Regions from separate parts of the Pandoraea sp. SD6-2 genome, predicted to be linked through region 1. Evidence: predicted binding sites of a transcription regulator. Region 1 holds the regulator's gene; the other holds the start of a gene.
What was found. Region 1 encodes sigma-54, which starts transcription at its own class of promoters, with help from an activator protein. Its sites were predicted from a motif close to TGGCANGNAANCTGCTTT; they were not measured.
Positions count from the first base shown of each region.

Region 1 (4,214 bases):
GTGAGCAGCACACCCATGCCCAAAATGTCGAGAAACACGCCATGCATCGTGCATCGCGGGGCGAACACACGCGAAATGTACAAACGCAGGCTGTCGATGACTGCTGCCGTCGACATCGGTGTGGTGAACAGCGGTGTGGACGAGCGGGTACAGCGCAACACCAGATCGGGCGGGGCTTCGAGGCCGTCGGCGACCACGAGGAACGGCGGTTCGAGCGCAATCACTTCGCCCATATGACGCTTGCGGTTTTCGTCCGTGAGGCGCTGGTAGTAGCGCAACTCAGCCTCACCCAGCACCTGAATCCGGTTCGGGTGGATGAGGTTCAAGTGACCCACGAGGTCGGCGCTGGAGGTGGCGGTGGCCACGCTCTCGGGCGTGAAACCGCGCTCCCATCCCTCATGGCCGGTCAGCCACGACAACCGCAGCGTGGCGGCGTTGTCGTCGAAAATGCTCTGCGCGTTGATGCCGGTCAGTTCCACCGCGTCGCCTCGTTCGGTTGGGTGTGGGAGCTACGAATTCTCTGAATTTCGCGGCGGATACCGGCGCATACGCCGGTTCAGGGCTGCCAGTTGGCGAGTGCGGCGTGGATCTCGTCGGCACTCGGCGCGCGGCTCAACGTCTCGCGCATCGCGCGATCGGAGAGCAACTGGGCAATTTCGGAAAGAATCTCGAGATGTTGCTGCGTTGCCTGCTCAGGCACCAATAGAAAAAACAGCAGGGAAACCGGCTGACTGTCGGGCGCTTCGAAGGGAATCGGGTCTTCGAGACGCACAAATGCTGCCATCGGATGCTTGAGGCCCTTGATACGCCCATGCGGAATGGCCACGCCTTCACCCAGTCCGGTCGAGCCCAGACGCTCGCGTGCGAACAGATTGTCGGTCACAAGCGCGCGCGACAGGCCGGCATTGTTCTCGAAAAGAAGCCCGGCTTGCTCGAAGACGCGCTTCTTGCTGGTGACGGACAGTCCAAGCAGGATGTTGGACGCAGGTAAGAGTTTGACTAAACGGTTCATCTTGTAATGCGGGCGAACGCTTAGTCGCCCTCCAACCCCCGATTGACCTCGCATTATAGACCACCCGCTACGGTGCCCGCGGCAATCCATGGAACTTGGCGGAACCATATAAAAGGGGCCGTTCAACGGCCCCGCGGTGGGTGATGCCAGACTTATGACAGGCGTGCATGCGCTTGGGTGGCGCCGTGCGAACTCACATGCCTGTCAGTCGATGCGACTACCTCGCCCGGACAGGCTCATTGCGGCGGCTCTGCCTCGGGAGGTTGCTGGTGCTTGAGGGCCTCGCGACCGTGATCCTGAACCTTGTCCTTGTATTGCATTACCTTGCGGTCGAGCATGTCGATCAGCTTGTCGATGGCGGCATACATATTCTCGTCACACTTCTCGACGAAAATTTCCTTGCCCTTGAGATACACGGTGACGCTAGCAATCTGGCGTCCGGCCTTCTCCTTGGTCTTGTCGACAGATAGGATCACCTCGGCACCAATGAGCTGGTCGAAATGCCTCAACACGCGTTCGAGCTTGTTGACGACAAATTCGCGCAGTGACGGCGTGAGTTCGAGGTGATGTCCACTGATCTTCAGATTCATAGCTGCTCTCCTTGCTGAAATGCCGAAGTGCAGGCCGCATCATCAACGACGCTGGCTAGCGGGAGTGCGAGCCATTGACGTGACGCAATGTCGCACTGCGGCGTTATGCCCCAGCGAGCCAACATGGCACACCAGGACCGTCCTACAAAGATTTGCGCAAGTTCACTGCGGGGATTCGCATGGCCTCACGGTATTTCGCGACGGTGCGCCGCGCTACCACGAACCCTTGCTCTGCCAGCAGTTCCGCGATACGGCTGTCGGAAAGGGGGGTCTGCGGGTCTTCTGCTCCTATGAGTTGCTTGATGAGTGCGCGGATGGCGGTCGATGACGCTGCGCCACCGGCTTCCGTTGCCACATGTGAACCAAAGAAGTACTTCAGCTCAAAGGTTCCAAATGGAGTGAGCATGTACTTACTGGTAGTCACGCGTGAAATCGTGGATTCGTGTAAGCCCAGCGTATCAGCAATCTCGCGTAAAACCAAGGGCCGCATGCCGATTTCGCCATGCGTGAAGAAGTTCTTTTGACGCTCGACAATCGCCTGCGCCACGCGCAGGATCGTATCGAAACGTTGCTGGATGTTCTTGATCAGCCAGCGGGCTTCCTGAAGCTGCTGCTGTAAGTTGCCGGTGCCCGGATCGTTGCGGTTATTACGCAGTATGCGCGCATACATCTCATTGATGCGCAGGCGCGGCATGACATCGGGATTGAGTTCCGCAGTCCAGCCGCTGCCCTGTTTGCGCACAAGCACATCGGGCACGACGTAATCGGCCTGGGGTGAGCCATAGGCGGCGCCGGGGAACGGGTCGAGCGAACGAATCAGTTGATGGGCGGCGCGCAAGCTGTCTTCGCTCACGCCCAGCTGGCGGCGCAGACGGGTGTAATCGCGTGCGGCCAGCAATTCCAGGTGATCGCTGACGATTCGTAGCGACAGTGTGCGAACGTTGCTCGCGGGCAGACGCTGGAGTTGCAGCCGCAGGCACTCAGCCGGGGTGCGGGCGCCCACGCCCGCCGGGTCGAAGCTCTGCAGCAGTGCGAGTGCGGCGTTGATTTCTTCGGTCTCGAGCGCCAGCTCTTCGGGCATTTCTGCCTGAATTTCATCGAGCATGGTGCCGAGGTAGCCATCTTCGTCGAGCGATTCGATCAGGAATTCCACCAGCGCCCGGTCGCGCGGACTGGCTTTGGTCAGGCGCAACTGGGCCAACAGGTGTTCGCGAAGATTGGGGTGATCGACATGAAGTTGCGGACGGGCGTTGTCGTCGTCGTCCGATGCGCTACCCGAGCGTGCGAAGTCGTTCAGGCTCCAGTCGCTGCCGCTGTCCTGGGCGTTGTCGTCGAAGCGCGTCTCGCCGTCGAGTTCGCGGGCTTCGTCGCGGCCGTTGGCGGGTTCGGAGCTGTCGTTCGTGCTGCTGCCCGACGTGCTCCGCTCGTTGCGCAGCGACCCGTCCGTGCCCACACGTACCGAGCCCGCGAGCCAATCGTCCTCGCGTTCGAGCATCGGGTTCTGGGTGAGGGCGTGCTCGACTTCTTGCTGAAGTTCGAGCGTCGACAGTTGCAACAACCGGATCGATTGCTGCAACTGCGGCGTGAGGGTCAGGTGCTGGGAGGTGCGGAGTTGAAGAGTCGGTTTCATAGCGTATCTCGCCTTCATTGTAGAGGCTTTGTCACGCCAGCGGAACCGGCCCTGTTCCCTATCGGGGGCAGGGTTTACATGCGAAAAATTTGCTTTACATCCGGAAATTCTCGCCCAGATAGACGCGGCGGACGCTTTCGTCGGCCACGATCTGGTCGGGTGTGCCGGCAGCGAGCACCGAGCCTTCGCTGATAATGTAGGCGTGATCGCAGATGCCGAGCGTCTCGCGTACGTTGTGATCGGTAATCAGGACACCGATGCCGCGGTCCTTCAGGAAGCGCACGATGCGCTGGATTTCCAGCACGGCAATCGGATCGACACCTGCAAATGGTTCGTCAAGCAAAATAAAGCGCGGCTGCGTAGCCAGTGCGCGGGCGATTTCCACACGGCGGCGCTCGCCGCCCGAGAGCGACATCGCCGGATTCTCGCGCAGATGGCTCACCTGCAATTCATCGAGCAGCGCTTCGATGCGGCGTTCGATCTCGTCGCGCTTGAGCGGTTTGCCCTGTGCATCGAGTTGCAATTCGAGCACGGCGCGGATGTTGTCCTCGACCGTCAGCTTGCGAAATACCGACGCTTCCTGCGGCAGATACGAGACCCCCATGCGGGCACGTTCGTGAATCGGCAGTTCGCTGATCAGATTGCCGTCGAGCTGAATTTCACCGTCGTCGGCCGGCACGAGGCCCACGATCATATAGAACGACGTTGTCTTGCCTGCGCCGTTCGGGCCCAGCAGACCCACCACTTCGCCGCTTTTCACGTCCAGCGAGACATCCTTGACGACGGTACGGGCGCCGTACTGCTTCTTGAGCGAGCGTACGACGAGCGCGCTCGGCTTGCCCGCCGGGCCGAGGCCGGGATTGATGTTCGAGGCGTTGCTGTTGGCAGAATTACTCACGCGGATTCCCGATACTTTTTGAGGGAGACAGCGGCGGCAGATCGCCCTTGGCGGCTGCCCCCGGCTTGCTCGCGCCGCCGGGCT
Region 1 is NZ_KB944454.1:508,841-513,054, reverse strand. Features, by position in the region: gene hprK (HPr(Ser) kinase/phosphatase) at 1-479, opposite strand, end outside; gene ptsN (PTS IIA-like nitrogen regulatory protein PtsN) at 557-1,012, opposite strand; gene hpf (ribosome hibernation-promoting factor, HPF/YfiA family) at 1,249-1,602, opposite strand; gene C266_RS18630 (RNA polymerase factor sigma-54) at 1,745-3,232, opposite strand; gene lptB (LPS export ABC transporter ATP-binding protein) at 3,327-4,097, opposite strand; gene lptA (lipopolysaccharide transport periplasmic protein LptA) at 4,123-4,214, opposite strand, start outside.

Region 2 (4,214 bases), on a different contig from region 1:
TCACCAGCATTGACGGCGGGGGTGCATCGGCTCGATGAGGCTCAGCCGCCGCTGGTGTCGCGAAGTTTGCGCCAGAGCGTCGAGCGGCTGATGCCGAGCGCTTCGCAGGCAGCGTTGCGCTCGCCACCGCACGCCGCCAGCGTAGCGTGAATGCGGGCGAGTTCCTCTGCTGCGCGTCGGGCTCGGCCCGACAGGGGCGGCGTTGTGCAGGTATCTGCCTCATCGACGCGAGTTTCCGGGGAATCCTGACCTTCCATTTCTCGTCCGTTGTTCGCTTTTGAAACATCGGACGATGTGATTCCCAACTCTGGCGCAATTTCGATCAATCGCGCGCGACCGATTTCCCGCGCGTCGACGACGTCGGCGCACACGACCGCAATGCGCTCCAGCAGATTCTCCAATTCCCGCACATTCCCCGGCCAGCGATAGGCGGCCAGCAACGGCAGCAGCGATGCCTGTAGCGCGTCGACGCTCATGCGCGCCCCGGCGCGAGCGAGCGCCCGTTCGAGAAAGAGGGGCGTGAGGCGCGGCAGGTCGTCCATGCGCTCGCGCAGCGGCGGCAACACCATGCGCAGAATGTTGAGCCGGTAGTAAAGGTCTTCGCGAAACAGTCCGGCGGCAACTTGCTGTCGAAGATCGCGGTGCGTGGCGGCAATCACGCGCACGTCGCACGGCACGGGCTCGGTCGCGCCAAGACGCAGCACTTCACGTTCCTGCAAGACCCGCAACAGACGTGTTTGCAGCGGCATCGGCATCTCGCCGATCTCGTCCAGAAAGAGGGTGCCGTTGTGCGCCGTCTCGAACAGACCTGCCTTGCCGCCGCGCCGGGCGCCGGAGAATGCGCCGTCTTCATAGCCGAACAGTTCGCTTTCGAGCAGCGTTTCGGGAAATGCGGCGCAGTTGATGGCGACGAACGGGTAATCGCGCCGCCGGCTGGCGTTGTGAATGCCCTGCGCGAGCAGTTCCTTGCCAGTGCCGCTCTCGCCGTGGACGAGCACGGTCGAATCGGTCTGTGCGTAGCGGCGTGCCAGCGTGCGCACTTGCGTCATCGCTGCCGAGTCGCCGATCAGATCGTCGAGGCGGTAGCGCGCCACGAGATGCCGGGGGCGATGACGCGAGCGCAGCGAACGATCCACGCGCGCGAACGACTGCGAGTCCTGGCAGGTGAGCAGCGCACCCGTTAGCGTGCCCTGATCGAGCAGCGGAATGCGGTTGACGACCCACGTCTTGCCCGCCATCGAGACAATGGCCTCGAGTTCCGCGCTCGCGCTTTCCAGCGTACGGGCAATGTCCAGCGCAGGCGCAATGGCATCGAGCGGACGGCCGACGGCGTCGGCAACGGTCACGCCGAGCATGCCTGCCATCGACGCATTGATGGCTTCGATGCGTCCGTTCAGATCGACTGACGCCACGCCTTCGTGCAAATGCCGCAGCACGGTGTCGAGCCGTTCGCGCCGCTGGGCTTCGATACGCCCGAAACGCGCAACTTCGAGGGCGGTATCGAACGCGGCGCGCACCGAATCCTGCGAGTAGAGAAAGACGCCCGTGAGTCCGGCCCGCTCGGCCAACTCTGTCACAAGGCCGGGGCCGACGATGACTTCCACGCCTTCGTCGCGCAGCCGGTGCACGAGGTCTTCAGCGTCGTGGGCGTCGAAATAGGCGTGCTGCGCAATATCGAGGTGAAAGGCGCTCTTGAAGCGCTCGAACTCGGGCGCAGGCCGCGCATAGGACACGAGCGCAATACGTGAGGCAGGCGAGGCAGACGAGGGTGGGGGCAGGGTGCGGCGTGCCCTTGCCAGCGCATGCATCACGTCGAAGCCGGTCACTTTCACCAGCACCACGGGCAGGGCAACGCGCTCGCGCAGAAATGCGCCGTTCGATCCGGCTGCAACGATGCCGTCGACGCTGCCGGCGGGCAAGCGTTCCAATGCCTCGATGACCGCTTCGTAGCCTTTGTCGATGATCTGCACATCGGCTTGCGCGGCGTAGTCGGGCACGATGTCGCGGTACAGCTCGCCGAGCTTGCTGATACCCACCGCCCAGATCACCGGCTTGCGCATGGCAGCCACAGGTTGGGCGAACCCCACACGGGCACCGCTCGCGGCGGAAGCCGGCAGGCGGGGTGGCAAATCGGCGGCGTTGGACATGACGTAACTCATCGGTAATCTTGCGGCGGGGGACTGCTGAGGCTGCGGGGAAAGATAAGCGTATCGTAGCATGATGCGACGTGTAGTTTCATAATTGGTTTCAAAATGAAACGCAATGCAACATGAGTGAAACGCATCAAGCGACAATCGGCTTGACGTAAACGTGACTTCCGCAAAGAATTTCTGCTGACAAATGAACGCGTTAGGTGCGCGACAACGATAACGGCGTGCACGCCGGAGCCCGGCTGGCACGTCCATTGCTATTGAAGTACCCGTAACTCAACCCAAGTGCGATTCGGCGACGTCAGACTGCCGGTCGCGCACAACACGACCGAGGGACTCAAGTGACGCAAACCATTCGTTCGGCCGGCGCCGCCTTCCGCGAGGCCGTCAAGACCGAGCAACCGTTGCAGGTTGTCGGCGCTATCAATGCCAACCACGCCTTGCTCGCCAAGGCGGCTGGTTTCAAGGCGATCTATCTGTCCGGCGGCGGTGTGGCGGCAGGCTCGCTCGGCCTGCCCGATCTGGGCATCTCCACGCTCGACGACGTGCTGACCGATGTGCGCCGTATCACCGATGTCTGCGATCTGCCGTTGCTGGTCGACGTCGATACCGGCTTCGGTCCGTCGGCGTTCAACATTGCGCGTACGGTGCAGTCGCTCATTAAATTCGGCGCAGGCGCCATGCACATCGAGGATCAGGTTGGCGCGAAGCGCTGCGGCCATCGCCCCGGCAAGGCCATCGTGAGCCAGCAGGAGATGGTCGACCGCATCAAGGCGGCAGTCGATGCCCGCACCGACGAGAGCTTCGTCATCATGGCGCGCACCGACGCGCTGGCCGTGGAGGGACTTCAGGCCGCCATCGATCGCGCCTGTGCGTGCGTTGAAGCGGGCGCCGACATGATTTTCCCGGAAGCGATGACCGAGTTGCCGATGTACCGTCAGTTCTCCGACGCCGTGAAGGTGCCGGTGCTCGCGAACATTACCGAGTTCGGCTCGACGCCGCTGTTCACCGTGGAAGAGTTGAAGAGTGCGCAGGTCGGTCTGGTGCTGTACCCGCTCTCGGCGTTCCGCGCCATGAACAAGGCGGCGGAGAACGTCTATCACACGATTCGTCGCGACGGCACGCAAAAGGCCGCACTCGACACTATGCAAACGCGCGCCGAACTCTATGAGAGCATCGGCTACCACGCTTATGAACAGAAGCTCGACGCTCTGTTCGCCCAACAGAAATAACCGAATCCCTGATCCTGGAGGAAAGAGCATGAGCGAGACGACTGCCACTGGCTTCAAACCGAAGAAATCCGTCGCCCTGTCGGGGGTGACCGCCGGCAATACCGCCCTGTGTACCGTGGGCCGTTCGGGCAACGATCTGCACTATCGCGGCTACGACATTCTGGATCTGGCCCAGACCTCGGAGTTCGAGGAAATTGCGTATCTGCTGGTGTACGGCAAGTTGCCGACCGTGGCGGAGCTGCGCGGCTACAAGGCCAAGCTGAAGTCGCTGCGCGGCTTGCCGGCTGCCGTCAAGGACGCCCTCGAAACCGTCCCCGCCGCCGCGCATCCGATGGACGTGATGCGCACGGGCGTCTCGGTGCTCGGCACCGTGCTGCCGGAGAAGGACGACCACAACGTGCCGGGCGCACGCGACATCGCCGATCGGCTGATGGCCAGCCTCGGTTCGATGCTGCTGTACTGGTACCACTACAGCCAGAACGGCGTGCGCATCGATGTCGAGACGGACGACGACAGCATCGGCGGTCACTTCCTGCATCTGCTGCACGGCGAAAAGCCGTCGGATTTGTGGGTGCGGGCGATGCATACCTCGCTGATCCTGTACGCGGAGCACGAGTTCAATGCGTCGACGTTCACGGCTCGCGTGATCGCGGGCACGGGTTCGGATATTCACTCGGCGATCACCGGCGCCATCGGCGCGCTGCGTGGCCCGAAGCATGGCGGCGCGAACGAAGTGGCTTTCGAGATTCAGAAGCGCTACGACTCACCCGACGAAGCTGAGGCCGATATCCGCAAGCGCGTCGAGAACAAGGAAGTGATCATCGGCTTCGGT
Region 2 is NZ_KB944426.1:164,929-169,142, reverse strand. Features, by position in the region: gene C266_RS27665 (hypothetical protein) at 1-13, shown strand, start outside; gene prpR (propionate catabolism operon regulatory protein PrpR) at 42-2,147, opposite strand; gene prpB (methylisocitrate lyase) at 2,492-3,382, shown strand; gene prpC (2-methylcitrate synthase) at 3,411-4,214, shown strand, end outside.
Region 2: prpB (methylisocitrate lyase) is a predicted target of sigma-54. The motif match lies at 2,394-2,411, and genes of this name have one in related genera.